DNA from 3 places in the Rhodococcus sp. NPDC058532 genome. Region 1 is predicted to be linked to each of the others. Evidence: riboswitches for the same ligand, from Rfam matches in the RefSeq annotation. Region 1 holds a riboswitch; each other region holds the start of a gene.

Region 1 (4,817 bases):
GCCGGGGTGCCTGCCGCGCAGCACGCCGACCGCGCCGAGCACCTGGTCGCGGGGGTCGTCGCCGCGGTCCGTCGGGGCGGTGACAATCACCCAGCGTCGAAAATCGTTCATGGTGTTGCCCTTTCGATGTCCGCGCCGCGCGTGCCGCACAGCACCACCATCGGGCGCCCGGTGCGGGGATGCGGCTGCACGAGCGCGTCGAGGCCGTACACGTCGGCCAGCAGGTCCGCGGTGAGGACGGTTTCGGTGGGCCCCTCGGTGATCACCCGGCCGTCGTGCAGCACCACCAGGTGATCGCAGTACATCGCCGCCAGGTTCAGGTCGTGCATCGCTGCGACCGTCGTCAGCCCCCGCGCCCGGATCAGGTCCAGCAACTCCAGTGACGCGGACACGTCGAGGTGGTTCGTCGGCTCGTCCATCAGCAGCACGCACGGCCGCTGCGCGAACGCCCGCGCCAGCTGCGTCTTCTGCCGCTCGCCGCCGGACAGGTTCCGCCACACCCGGTGTCGCAGGTGGCCGATCCCGGCTGCCGCGAGGCCGTCGGCGACGAGGTCGCCGTTGCCGAGGCCTGCGGGGCGGGCCCAGCCGCCGCGGTGCGGAATGGTGCCGAGCTCGACGATCTGCTCCACCGTCAGGTCCAGGTCGGTCGCCGAATGCTGCTCCACCAGAGCGACGGTGCGCGCGAACTCCCGACGGGCGATCGCGGTTGCGGGGTCGTCGCCGAGCAGCACTCGTCCGCGGTCGGGGCGCACGAGCCGGGCCATCGCCGACAGCAGCGACGTCTTGCCGGAGCCGTTGGGGCCGATCAGCCCGGTCACCCGCCGGGACGGCGCCCGGCAGCTGACCCGGTCGAGGATCGTTGCGCCGTCCACCGACCAGGTGAGGTCCTCGACGCGGACCTCGGGGGAGTGGTGGCTCATCCGCGGGCCCCCCGCCTGCGCAGCAGCAGGACGAACACCGGGACGCCGACCACCGCGGTGACGATGCTGATCGGCAGCTCCCGCCCCGGCAGGATCGTGCGGGCCGCGACATCCGCCCACACCAGCAGCACCGCGCCGACGAGTGCGACGACGGGCAGCAGTCGGGCGTGCAGCGGTCCGGCGAGCATCCGGGCGGCGTGCGGGACGACGAGCCCGACGAAGCCGATCACCCCGGCCTGCGCGACGAGGGCGGCGGTGCACAGCGACGCCACCCCGTACAGCACCCAGCGGGAGCGGTCGACGTCGGTGCCCAGGCTCGCGGCGGCGCGCTCGCCGAATGCGAACGAGTCCAGCACCCGGGCGTGCCCGAGCATCACGACGGCGGTGACCGTCACGACCGCGGCGATCGCCACCAGCCCCGACCACCGCACCCCCGCGACCGACCCGAGCGTCCACTGCAACACCCGATGGGCGGCGTCCCGGTCCCCGAGCAGCACCAGCGCCGACGTCACCGCCGCCGCGAACTGCCCGACCGCGATGCCCGCCAGCACCAGCCGCCCCGGCAGCAGGGCGCCCGACCGGGACGTCGAGATGAGGAACACCAGCAGCAGGCACCCGAGCGACGCGACGAACGCCGCCGCCGCCACCGACCCGACCCCGAGGACGCCGGCCGTCCCGACCCCGGCGGTCAGGGCGAGCACCGCACCGAGCGAGGCGCCGCCGGACATGCCGAGCAGGTAGGGGTCGGCGAGCGGGTTGCCGGTCAGCGACTGCAGCACCGCCCCGCACAGCGCAAGCCCGGCCCCGACCAGCGCCGCAGCGAGCACCCGGGGCAGCCGCAGGTCGACGACGATGTGCGTGGTCAGCAGGTCGGTGCCGGGACCGAGCCCGAGCCGCCCGGCGACGGCCTCGACGACGGTGCCGATCGACAGGTCGGCAGCCCCGATCGTTACCCCCGCCGCGCAGCTCACCGCGAGCAGCGCGGCCAGTGCCAGCGTCCAGCCTGCTGCGGTCGTCGACCGGACCCGGGTGGGCACCCGGGTTGCCGCGCTCATGCCGGGCCGCCGCCCAGTTGCTCGGCGACCAGGGTCGCGCCCTCGATCAGTCGCGGTCCGGGGGTGCTCGCCGAGAACGGGACGACGACGAACGCATCGCCGCGCACCGCGGTCAGGTCCCGCAGCGCCGGATCGGCGCGCAGGTACGCCTTCTTCTCCTCGGCGGTGTCCCACGACGCGTCGGCCAGGACGATGACGTCGGGGTCCGCGGCCAGCACCGTCTCCCAGCTGCCATCGGCCCAGGACCCGTCGACCCCGGCGAAGATGTTGGTGCCGCCGACCGCGTCGATGATCAGCTGCGGGCCGCCCGCATTGCCGCCGACGTACGGGATGTCGGTGTTGCTGTCGTACCAGAAGATGCTCTTGCCCTCCGCCGGTGCGGCTGCCTCGATGCCCGCGACCGTCTCGCGCATCTGCGCGACCACCGCCGCCGCCTCGGACTCGCGGCCGAACAGGGTGCCGTAGTCGCTGATCTCGGTGCCGATGGAATCCCACGCGACCGGCGGGCGCGCCGCGCGGTTCGGGCAGCCGAACGGCGAGACGTAGGTGCCGATGCCGAGGTCGTCGAACGAGTCCTGCGAGCCGACGGCCTTGTCGTCGAACGCGGTCGCATACGACGCCAGCACCAGATCCGGTTTCGTCTCGAGCAGCGCCTCGCGGCTCGGGTAGTCCTGCTCGTTCAGCGGCGGCACCTGCGCGTACGCGGCCTGCCACTGCGGGGCGATGGTGTCGTCGAGGTATGCGGTGCCGACCAGGGCGTCCTGCGCGCCGATCGACAGCGCCGTCTCGGTGGCCCCCTGGTTGAGGGTGACGCCGCGTTCGGCCGGGCCGTCGAGGGTGACGGTGCGTCCGCAGTTCTGCAGGGAGATCGCGGCGGTGTCCGGGGCCGGGTCCGACCCGGCGCACGCGGAGAGAAGGAGCGTGGCCGCTGCGGTGGCAGCGACGGCGGCGAGGGCGCGGGGTGAAACGGGGGTACGCAAGGTGACCCGCCTTCCATGACTCGTGGAAAACGTGCAGGCAGGTGTCGCGGCCGGTCTCCTGGCTCGGCAGGGTGACCGCCGACCACGCCTTCCCGGATGTGCGCATCCAGTGGCTGGGGCGAGCCCCGGGTGGTCGACCAACCTGCCCACAGTGGCGAGTACCGCGCCGGATTCGTACCGGACTTCCCGTTCACCGTGACACCGGGAGGAAGGATAGTCGACGGCCCGCCCGCCGCCCTGCCCCGCTTGTCCGGTTCGCCGCGGCTCCGGCGGCCGACGGACCGAAACCCGATAGGGTTGGTTCGTGCGCCCCTCACTTTCCGACTACGCCCACCTGGCCGGCGGCAAGGTCCGCGACCTCTACACCATCGACGACGAGCACCTGCTGCTCGTCGCGAGCGACCGGATCTCGGCCTACGACCACATCCTCAGCACCCCGATCCCGGACAAGGGGCGGGTGCTGACCGCGATGAGCGTGTTCTTCTTCACCCGGCTGACCGCCCAGAACCACCTGGCGGGCCCGCCGGACGACGAGCGGATCCCCGCCGAGGTGCTCGGCCGGGCCCTGGTGGTGAAGAAGCTGAACATGGTGCCCGTCGAGTGTGTTGCGCGCGGCTACCTCACCGGGTCGGGGCTGGCCGACTATCAGAGCACCGGCGCGGTGTGCGGTGTGCAACTGCCGGAGGGCCTGGTCGAGGCGTCGCAGCTGCCGGAACCGATCTTCACCCCGGCGACCAAGGCCGCGCTCGGCGACCACGACGAGAACGTCGACTTCGCGACCGTCGTCGACCAGCTCGGCCAGAACCTCGCCTTCAAACTGCGCGAGGACACCCTCGACATCTACACGCGCGCCGCGATTTTCGCGTCTGAGCGCGGAATCATCCTCGCGGACACCAAGTTCGAGTTCGGGATCGACGCCGACGGCAACCTGGTGCTCGCCGACGAGGTGCTCACCCCCGACTCGTCGCGGTACTGGCCCGCCGACGGCTACGAGGCGGGCCGGGTGCAGCCCAGCTTCGACAAGCAGTTCGTCCGCAACTGGCTGACCGGTCCCGAGTCCGGCTGGGACCGGGCCTCGGACACCCCGCCGCCGCCGCTGCCGCAGGAGATCGTCGACGCCACCCGCGCCCGCTACATCGAGGCCTACGAGCGGATCTCCGGGCTGTCCTTCGCCGACTGGATCGGGTGACGACATAGGCTGACGGGCATGAGCTCGCCTGATGCCGCACCCCCGGTCGCGAAGAAGGTCCCCCAGCCGCGCACCCATCACGGCGACACGTTCGTCGACGACTACGAGTGGCTGCGGGACAAGAGCGACCCGGAGGTCGTCGCGTATCTCGAGGCGGAGAACGCCCACACGGACGCGCGGACCGAGCACCTGGGGCCGCTGCGGGAGGCGATCTTCGGCGAGATCAAGTCCCGCACCCAGGAGACCGACCTCTCGGTGCCGTCCCGGATGGGGCAGTGGTGGTACTACTCGCGCTCGTTCGAGGGCAAGCAGTACGGGGTGCACTGCCGCTGCCCGATCGCGTCCGCCGACGACTGGACCCCGCCGGTGCTGACCACCGACGCCGAGATCCCCGGCGAGCAGGTGCTGCTCGACGGCAACGAGCTCGCCGAGGGGCACGACTTCTTCGCGCTCGGCGCGCTGTCGGTGACCCTCGACGGCAGCCTGCTCGCGTACTCCGTCGACACCGCGGGCGACGAGCGCTACCTGCTGCGGTTCAAGAACCTCGACAGCGGCGACCTGCTCGCCGACGAGATCGCTGGCACCGCGCCGGGCGCCACCTGGTCGCTGGACAACCGGCACGTCTTCTACCTGACCGTCGACGAGGCGTGGCGCCCGGACACCGTCTGGCGGC
Region 2 (4,817 bases), on a different contig from region 1:
ACCAGCGAGCGGCTGTGAAGCAGAATGGTCACCGAGTGCCTGCGGTGCAGGCCGCCGATGATCGGGATCATCGCTTCGGCGAGCGCTTCCTCGGAGTTCCACTGGGTCAGTTCCGCTGTGGTCACTGCGATCCTCTGTCTTTCTGACTCTGTGTGGCGTGCCCGTGGGTTGGACGCCGAACTGGATGAGACGCACGTCACTTCGCCGGCCGCGATCCGGTTCGGTCGAACCGGGCCACGACCGGCGAAAACGGTGCACGCGCTACCAGCATAGGTAACGACCTGCACGCGACCCAAAGGGCGTTCTCGGGGGTGCCCGGTCGGGGCGCCGCGATCACCGGCCTGCCGGCCCGCGCCGTGGTCAGTAACCCTTCGACCGCAGGAACTCGGCGACGGTGACGATCGCGTCGGGATTGCGGGGGCCCTCCACCAGGGCCGCGTACGGCAGCGCGATGATGTTGCCCTCGCGCACCGCGGTGGTGCCCGCCATCAGCGGCTGCTGACGCAGCAGCCGGATCTTCGCGTCCACCGACTCGTCCGGCCCGGCCCCGTAGTCGACGATCACGATCGCCTGCGGGTCGCGTTGCGCCGCCGCCTCCCACGAGGTGGTGGTCCACGAGTCGTTCAGGTCGTCGAAGATGTTGCTGCCGCCCGCCTCGCGGATGATCTGCGACGGCGCCGCGGTCCGGCCGGAGGTGAACGGCTCCGGGGTTGCGCTGTCGAACAGGAACACCCGGGCCGGCTCCTGCCCGGCCGGCGCCGACGCCGTCGCCGCGGCCACCTGCTCGCGGTACCCGGCGACCAGGTCGTCGGCCCGGTCCCGGACACCGAAGATGTCCCCGAGGTTCGCCAGGTCCGCGTACAGCGCGTCGAGCGGCTCCATCACCCCGCGGCGGTCCGTGTCGGGCTGCCTGCAGGCCTCGGTCAGCTGGTAGGGGACGGCGCCGATCGAGCGCACCCAGTCCGGGGTCAGGCCCGTCGACTCCTTGAACCCGTAGTTCCAGCCCGCGAAGACGAAGTCGGGGTTCGCCGCCTGCACCACCTCCCGGGTGAACGCATCCCCGAGCTGCGGGGCCGCCTCGAAGTCGGCCCGCCACGGCGAGGTGGCGATGTCCCGCTCCTTGCCCGGGTAGCTGGTGTAGCCCGCCAGGTGTTCGGTGAGGCCGAGCGCGAACATCATCTCGGTGATCGCGGTGTCGTTGGTGACCACCCGCTGCGGGACGCCGTCGACGGTCAGGGGTGCGCCGCAGTTGGTGACGGTCACCGACTCTCCGGTGGGTTCGGCGGCCGCGTCCTGCACGTCGGCGCCGCACGCCGTCAACGCGAACACGCTCGCCGCTGCCATCGCGACCGTCCAGGGTCGGGACCTCATCTAGTACTCCTTCTCGTCGAAGATGATCTGGGGAACACCCAGCCGGGGATGGGTGACGACGTGCCCGCCGATCGCGAACCACCGCCGCAGCACGTCGGCCGTCACGACCTCGTCCGGTGTCCCCGTGCACACGAGCCGGCCACCGCTGAGGACGAACAGCCGATCGCAGTACTGCGCGGCCAGGTTCAGGTCGTGCAGCGCCGCGATCACGGTGATGCCCAGGTTCCGGGCCGCGGTCAGGACGCTGTACTGGTGGTGGACGTCGAGGTGGTTGGTCGGCTCGTCCAGCACCAGCACCCGCGGCTGCTGCGCCAGCGCGCGGGCGATCAGGACGCGTTGCCGCTCCCCGCCGGATAGGGACAGGAAGCTGCGGTGCTCGAGGTGCGACGCGTCGGCGGTCGCCAGCGCGTCGCGGCACAGGCCGACGTCGCGGCGGTCGGCTCTGCGCAACGCCGACTGATGCGGCAGGCGGCCGGTGGCCACGACCTCGGCCGCGGTGAAGTCGAACTGCATCAGGCTGTCCTGGGTCAGGGCCGCGACCTGACGTGCGTTCTCGCGCATGCTGATCGCGGCGATGTCCGTGCCGCCGACCAGGATCCGGCCCGCCGCGGGCGACAACGCCCGATACAGGCAGCGCAGCAGGGTGGACTTGCCGCTACCGTTCGCCCCGACGACGCCGACGAAGGTGCCCTCCTCGGCTGCGAGGGTCACCGCCTCGAGGATCCGGGTGCCGCCGATCTCGACCGTGACGTCCCGATAGTCGACCCGCATCAGCCGACCCCCACCAGGGCGCCGCGGCGCCGCATCAGCAGCACGAACAGCGGGACCCCGACCGCGGCGGTGATCGCCCCCAGCGGAAGTTCCTGCGGCGGAATCAGGGTGCGGGCCAGCAGGTCCGCGGTGACCAGGAACACCGCGCCGAGCAACGGCGTCACCACGATCAGCCGGCGATGGTCGGCGCCGACCAGCAGCCTGGCCACGTGCGGTACCACCAGCCCGACGAAACCAACGGCGCCGCAGATCGACACGAAACATCCGGTCATGACCGCGGCAACAACGAACAGCAACAGCCGGAAGCGGCTCGCGTCGATCCCGAGCGCCGCGCTGACCTCGTCACCCATCGACAGCGCGTTCAGCCGGCGCGCACAGGCCGCGATGACCGCCAACCCGATCACGGTCACCGCCGCCGCCAGCGGCACCGCCTGCCAGGTGGCACCGGCGAGGCTGCCGAGCAGCCAGAACATCACCGACCGCGCCGCGTCCCCGTGCGGTGCCATGAACACCAACACCGTTGTGGCAGCGGAAAACCCGTACCCGAGGGCGGTCCCGGTGAGGACCAGGCGCAGCGGAACCAGCCCCGCCGACGACCGGGCCATCAGGTACACCAGGATCGTGGCCCCGAGCGCGCCAAGGAACGCGGCGGTCGACAGCGCGTACAGGCCGAGCGCGCCGAAGGTGCCGAACAGCACCACCGACGTGGCGCCCACCGAGGCACCCGAGGAGATGCCCAGCACGTACGGGTCGGCCAGCGCGTTGCGCACCATCGCCTGCACGATCAGCCCGACCCCGCTCAATCCGGCACCGACCAACGCGGCCAACAACACTCGCGGCAGTCGGGAGTCGGTCACGATCCGATAGTTCGGGAGGTCCGGCGCGAGGACCGGCCCGCCGGTCAGTTCGGCCCACAGGAATCCGGTGGTATCACGCCAGGGAACGGGTGCGGTGCCGAGCATCAACGCCAGGACGGAGACGACCGCGAGCGCGGCCACCAGGCCGATGGCCAACGGGGCCACGGGCAGTCGGCGCATCATCGACCACTTTCACCTGGATGCAGGTGCCAGCCTCACCGGGCGGTGCGCGCAACGACGTGCGGGCACAGCGGTGCCCGCATCCTCGTCGACCGCTCCCTCGGAGTCGACAGGCGACCACGCCGGCGGCATGGCCGCGCTGGCAGGTCTTCGGGCTCGTGGACACGGATCGGGCGAACCCGAATTCTCCTACTGGCGGCCGCTTCCCGGGCTCACACCCAGTGCTGATGGCCGCGGTCGTTTCCACACACCGCTGCGGGGCAGCTCCGGTTTCCCACCGGATTCCCTCTTACGAACCACCCGGCACGAGCCGGGCGGTAACCAACGCGCGGCCACAGTAGCACTCAGGGTCGGCACCGCGAACCGGCCAGGGCGGGCCGTCAGACGGTGACGTCCGAGTAGGGCATCTGCTCGGACACCCACGGAAACACGACCTCCATGAGCAGCAGGAACACCGCGGCGGCGAGAACGGTCGCCAGCAGGACCTTCACCGGTCGGGGTCCGGGGAGAACACCCCAGAAGTAGCCGTACATCTAGTGCTCCTGCAATGCCACGGGCAGGGTGCCCGCGAACTTCGGGGTCGTCTCGACGAGAACGGCGTGCACGATCATCCGTTCGGCGTTCGAGAACAGCGGATGGCAGGTGGTGAGCGTCAACACGCTCTCCAGCCAGGGGCCCGGCTCGACCCACTCGGCTCCGGGCAGCGGATTGACGACGGCGACGTCGCCGGGCACGGTGATGTGTCGACCAAGCACGTGCGCATAGTCGCCGCCCGCGACCCGGTCGATCTGCTCGGGGCGCAGGCAGTCCGCGGCCGCAGCACGCCGCTCGGGTGCGGCGGCGGCGAGCGGCAGCAGCCGGTACGTCATCCATTCGGTTCTGGTCTCCACGACGACGGCGTCGCAGGCGCCGAGTCGGTCCAGGTGTTCGAACACCGCACCGGATCCGTTGCGATGCCCGGCGATCGCAACATTCCCCGGCTCGCCGGGCAGTTGCGTGTCGGTGTAGTGGCCGGGGCCCGCCTTCAGGTCCTCGTTGCTGGTGCCCTCGACGACCGCGTACGCGGCGCCGAGCGTCGGAAAGTGCAGGCGCGCGAACCCTTCTCCGGGCGTCGGGACCGGCGGGGCCACCGGCGCGTCACCGGCGGCCCCGGAACCCTGCGCCCACGATTGCGCGAGGCCGTTGTCGACCTCGTCCTGCAACCGACCCGAGACGATGTTGGTCCAGAACGCCTCGTAGATCACGAACAGCAGGACGACGACCCCCGCCGTGAGCAGCAGCTCACCGGTGACCTGGCCTGCGCCCGGCCGGGGCCGGGCCCGCACCGGAACGACGGCATCACGCATGGGGCGGGCCCTCCTTTGCGGCCGGGTCGAGCTAGCTGTTCGCGTCGATCGTGGCGCTTCCGCTGCCACCGACAAGATCGTAGAGGAGAACGGACAGCTGACCGAGGCCGTCGATCACGGCGGAACCGGTGGTGTGGACGTCGAATTCGACCGAGAGCGGGAGGATCAGCACGAGAGGAATCTCCTTCGATGAGCGGCCGAGCGATCGGCCGCGACATGGGGGGTGCGGTGGTGGGGGGGGGGGGGGAAAAGGGGGGGGCCCCCCCCCCCCCCCCCCCCCTTTCCCCCCCAA
Region 3 (4,817 bases), on a different contig from region 1:
TAGAACCGGTGTTCCTCGCGTTCGATCCGCCGGGCCACCTCCCGCCAGCCGTCGAGCGCGACCCGGGCGTGGTCCTCGTCGTCGCCCTTCTTCCTGGTCCACGACCAGCCGTCGCCCATCTTGTGCCAGGACACCCGGCCGCCTGCCCCGGTGGACTCGTGCAGGTCGCCGAGCGCCCGGAACGCGGCCTCCTCCCCGACCTTCCACTTGGCGGACTTGACGAACTGGAAGACCCCGATGTCGAAGCCCTGGTTCCAGGCGCGCAGCGCCATCCCGAACGCGGCGGTGGACTTGCCCTTACCGGGCCCGGTGTGCACGGCCAGGACGGGGGCGTTGCGACGCTGCCTGGTGGTCAGCCCGTCGTCGGGAACGTTGTCGGGGACACCCTTGGGCATGCGAATTCTCCTCGTCGGGTTGGGGGTTGGGCAGGGGACGGTCGGTCAGGCGGCCGCGCGGACGACGCCGGCGACCTGCTCCGCGGACAGTTCGGAGAGCCGGACGCAGGCCCCCCGCAGCGCGGTCGCGAGTTCCGCGGCCAACCCCAGCCGGACCATCCCGGTCTCGCAGTCGACGACGACGGCGGCGGCGGCCGTGTCGGCGAGCAGACCCGCCGCGACCTTCGCCCGGTGCACCGGGTCGGTGCCGCCGGTGGCGCGGCCGTCGGTGAGGGCGACGACCATCGCACGCCGGTGCGGATCCCGCAGCCGTTCCCGCAGCACCACCTCGCGGGCCGTGAGGAACCCTTGCGCGAGTGGGGTTCTCCCACCGGTGCGCAGCGACGCCAGCCTGCGGACCGCGATGTCCACGGAGGAGGTCGGCGGCAGCGCCACCTCGGCGGACGCGCCGCGGACCGTGACGACCGCGACCTTGTCCCTCCGCTGGTAGGCGTCGCGGAGCAGCGACACCACGGCACCGGTGACGGCGGACAACCGGTCCCTGGCCGCCATCGACCCGGACGCGTCGACGACGAACACGATCAGGTTGCCCTCGCGCCCCTCCCTCAACGCGCCCCGAATGTCTCCGGGCGCCAACAGCATCCGGCCGTCGGTGCGCCCACGCGTGGACTGGTGCTCGGCGGCGGCGAACAGGGTGGCGACCAGGTGCAGGCCGCGACCGGGGTCGGTGGTCGCGCGCACGGTCCGCCCGCGTACGGACCGGGACCGGGACCGCCTGCCCGGCGCGCCCTCGCCGACGCCGGGGACGGTCAGCAGCCGGGTGCGGAACTGGCCGGTCGGCGCGCCGACCGGGCGTTCCGGCGGCGCGCCGGGGCCGGTCGATTCTGGTTCCTCGGCCTGCGCCGCACCATCCGGGGCGGGGGCGTCGGGTGCGGGGCCACCGGCGTCCGGGGCGGGGGCGCCGCCACCGGGACCGTCCGGCTCGGGGTCGGGCTCGGGGTCATGCTCGGGCTCGGGCTCGGAGTGACTGCGGGCCTGCTCGTCGGCGTCCCGCATCGCCTCGTCCAGCTGCTGCTGGTCCAGGCCCGGTTCGTCGAACGGGTCGCGGCGGCGGCGGTGCGGCAGGGTCAGCTCGGCCGCGACCCGCACGTCCGGCTCGGCGACCTCGGTCGCACCGCGCCATGCCGCGTGCGCGGTCGCGGTGCGGGCCAGGACCAGGTCGGCGCGCATTCCATCCACGTCGAAGGAGGCGCACAGCGCGGCGATCCGGCGCAGCTCGGTGTCGGGCAGGCCGACCGCGGGCAGCGCGGCCCGCGCGGCGGCGATCCTGGCGGCGGTGTCGGCGTCGGCGCCCGCGTAGCCGGCCGCGAATCCGGTGGGGTCGGCCTCGAAGTCGAGGCGGCGGCGGATCACCTGCATGCGGACGTCGACGTCTCGGGACGCGGCGACGTCGACGGCGAGGCCGAACCGGTCGAGCAGCTGCGGACGCAGCTCGCCCTCCTCCGGGTTCATTGTTCCGACGAGGACGAACTTGGCGGGATGGGAGTGCGAGACACCGTCGCGTTCGACGTGGACGCGGCCCATGGCTGCGGCGTCGAGCAGCACGTCGACGAGGTGGTCGTGCAGCAGGTTCACCTCGTCGACGTAGAGCACACCGTCGTGGGCGGCGGCCAGCAGGCCGGGTTGGAAGGCACGCTCGCCGTCCCGGAGCACCTTCTCCAGGTCGAGGGAGCCGATCACCCGGTCCTCGGTGGCGCCGACCGGCAGTTCCACCAGGCGGGCCGGGTCGCCGCCCGCCGTCGGGGGCAGCAGCGCGGCGAGCGCGCGGACCACCGTCGACTTCGCGGTGCCCTTCTCGCCGCGCACCAGCACTCCGCCGATGCCGGGATGCACGGCGCACAGGGTCAGCGCCAGCCGCAGCTGGTCCTGCCCGACGATGGCACTGAACGGAAAACCGGGGTCTGCCGAATCCTGTTGCGTCACGGCGCCACTCTCCTCACTCCCCGGTCTCCGCGCCGGGGGTCGGACGAAAAGTTCCGCCGCCGCGGCAATCTGACTTCGGAACCGATCGTGGCTCGGTGTCCGTCACAGTGGCGGGACCGCGCCTGACTTCCACAGGACTTCCCCGCGACGGGAAACATGATGTTCGCCGCGAACTCTATCCGGTGCAACGACACCGGCCGCCACCTGGGCAGGTGACGGCCGGTGAACGGGTGGACGGATCAGGCGGATGCGGCGGCCGGGACCTCGACGGGGGCCTCGAGCTCGAGCGCCCGGTTGCTCCAGTCCCACACCTCACGGAACAGCGACTCGTTGTCGGACAGCTTCAGACCCAGCGACGGGACCATCTGCTTGAGCTGCGGCTCCCATGCGCTCCACCGGTCCCCGAAGCACCGCTGCAGGACGTCGAGCATCGCGGGGACCGCGGTGGACGCGCCGGGCGAGGCGCCGAGCAGACCCGCGATGGTGCCGTCCGCGGCGTTGATGACGGCGGTGCCGAACTCGAGCACGCCCCCGCCGCCCTTCTTGCGGATCACCTGCACCCGCTGACCCGCGGTGATCAGTTCCCAGTCGCCGCCGGTCGCGCGCGGCACGAACTCGCGCAGCGTCTCGATCCGGTCGTCGGCCGACTGCAGGAGCTCACCGATGAGGTACTTCGTCAGGCCGAGTTCGGTGACGCCGACACCGAGCATCGACATCAGGTTGTTCGGCTTGATGGATCCGGGCAGGTCGGTGACCTTGCCGTTCTTGAGGAACTTCGGCGACCAGCCGGCGTACGGGCCGAACAGCAGGCCCTTCTTGCCGCCGATGACGCGGGTGTCGAGGTGCGGCACCGACATCGGGGGCGCGCCGACCGCGGCCTTGCCGTAGACCTTGGCGTTGTGCTGCTCGATCAGATCCGGGTTGGTGCAGCGCAGGAACTCGCCGGAGACCGGGAAGCCACCGAAGCCCTTGGCCTCGGCGATGCCCGACTTCTGCAGCAGGTGCAGCGCACCGCCGCCCGCGCCGACGAAGACGAACTTCGCGTTCACGGTCTTCTTGTCGCCGGTGCGCTGGTTGACGACCTTCAGGGTCCAGCTGCCGTCGGACTGCTTGGTGATGTTGCGGACGTCGTGGCCGAAGTGGACGGTGCCGCCGGTGGCGCCGATGTTGCCCAGCAGCTGCTTGGTCAGGGCGCCGAAGTCGACGTCGGTGCCGCCGTCGGTCCAGTTCAACGCGACCGGATCGGAGAAGTCACGACCGGTGGCCATCAGCGGCAGGCGCTTGGCGAACTCGTCGGGGCGCTCGGTGTATTCCATCCCCGCGAACAGCGGGTGGCCGGCGAGGGCGTCGTAGCGGGCCCGCAGGTACTTCACGTTCTCCGCCCCGTGCACGAAGCTCACGTGCGGGATCGGGTTGACGAATTCCTTCGGCTCGGTGAGGATGCCGTTCTCGATCGCGTAGGCCCAGAACTGCCGCGACACCTGGAACTGCTCGTTGACGTTGACGGCCTTGGTGATGTCCACCGAGCCGTCCTTGGTCGCAGGCGTGTAGTTGAGCTCACACAGCGCCGAGTGTCCGGTGCCTGCGTTGTTCCAGGGGTCGCTGCTCTCGGCGGCGGCGGCGTCGAGACGCTCGAACACGCTGATCGACCAGTCCGGCTGCAGCTGCCGGAGCAGGGCACCGAGCGTGGCACTCATGATGCCCGCACCCACGAGAACTACATCGGTCTTGTGTACCGCGGTGTTGTCTGACACTGGAAAATCGACTTCCTTGTCCATTGGCAGCGGCAGTCACGCCGACTGCACGCGGAGTAGGTTACCCGCGCGTATGAGCGGGGTTGACCTCGCCTCAATTGTGCTCCCCCGAGTTCACATTAACGCCCACTACGATTGTGATCTGTGACCACCTGGGTGCGGGACCTCCTTGGCGAGGGCTACGAACAGACGACCTTGCCGCTCGGCACGGATCCCGACGGGGAGGGCGAGGTGGTCGCGACCCTCGTCCGATACCGGCCCGACGGGGCGACACCCCGCCGCCGCGCGGTGCTCTACCTGCACGGATTCACCGACTACTTCTTCCAGACCCACATCGCCGAGCACTTCCACGGGCGGGGATACGACTTCTTCGCGCTGGACCTGCGCAAGTGTGGCCGTTCGCGGCGGCCGGGCCAGACCCCGCACTTCGTGACGGATCTCGCACTGTACGACGCCGAACTGGAGTGGGCGCTTGCGACGGTCCGCGACCAGGTGCAGGGCGGTGCGGTGCTGCTCACCGCCCACTCCACGGGGGGCCTGATCCTGCCGATGTGGCTGGACCGGCTCAATGCCCGGCCGGGGGGCAGCGCGGCCGCCGGGGTCGCCGGGGCGATCCTCAACAGCCCGTGGTTCGACCTGCAGGGCCCGTCGTACGTGCGCAACGTCGGGACGGTCGCGATCCGGA

What was found. Region 1 has a riboswitch for cobalamin ahead of ACFWQG_RS09210 (ABC transporter substrate-binding protein). Riboswitches for the same ligand answer to the same signal wherever they lie in the genome.
Region 2: it holds a riboswitch for cobalamin, as region 1 does, so the genes downstream of both, ACFWQG_RS10565 (FecCD family ABC transporter permease) here and ACFWQG_RS09210 (ABC transporter substrate-binding protein) in region 1, are expected to answer to the same signal.
Region 3: it holds a riboswitch for cobalamin, as region 1 does, so the genes downstream of both, ACFWQG_RS06120 (VWA domain-containing protein) here and ACFWQG_RS09210 (ABC transporter substrate-binding protein) in region 1, are expected to answer to the same signal.

Annotation. Positions count from the first base shown of each region.
Region 1 is NZ_JBHXNU010000006.1:17,772-22,588, reverse strand. It holds gene ACFWQG_RS09225 (ferredoxin) at 1-111, opposite strand, end outside; gene ACFWQG_RS09220 (ABC transporter ATP-binding protein) at 108-920, opposite strand; gene ACFWQG_RS09215 (FecCD family ABC transporter permease) at 917-1,975, opposite strand; gene ACFWQG_RS09210 (ABC transporter substrate-binding protein) at 1,972-2,955, opposite strand; cobalamin riboswitch at 2,986-3,176, opposite strand; gene ACFWQG_RS09205 (phosphoribosylaminoimidazolesuccinocarboxamide synthase) at 3,260-4,144, shown strand; gene ACFWQG_RS09200 (S9 family peptidase) at 4,163-4,817, shown strand, end outside.
Region 2 is NZ_JBHXNU010000007.1:25,255-30,071, reverse strand. It holds gene ACFWQG_RS10580 (glyceraldehyde-3-phosphate dehydrogenase) at 1-125, opposite strand, end outside; gene ACFWQG_RS10575 (ABC transporter substrate-binding protein) at 361-1,371, opposite strand; gene ACFWQG_RS10570 (ABC transporter ATP-binding protein) at 1,372-2,142, opposite strand; gene ACFWQG_RS10565 (FecCD family ABC transporter permease) at 2,142-3,179, opposite strand; cobalamin riboswitch at 3,303-3,520, opposite strand; gene ACFWQG_RS10560 (hypothetical protein) at 3,560-3,712, opposite strand; gene ACFWQG_RS10555 (class E sortase) at 3,713-4,525, opposite strand; gene ACFWQG_RS10550 (hypothetical protein) at 4,557-4,697, opposite strand.
Region 3 is NZ_JBHXNU010000003.1:333,016-337,832, reverse strand. It holds gene cobO (cob(I)yrinic acid a,c-diamide adenosyltransferase) at 1-395, opposite strand, end outside; gene ACFWQG_RS06120 (VWA domain-containing protein) at 441-2,378, opposite strand; adenosylcobalamin (AdoCbl) riboswitch at 2,387-2,547, opposite strand; gene mqo (malate dehydrogenase (quinone)) at 2,618-4,156, opposite strand; gene ACFWQG_RS06110 (alpha/beta hydrolase) at 4,277-4,817, shown strand, end outside.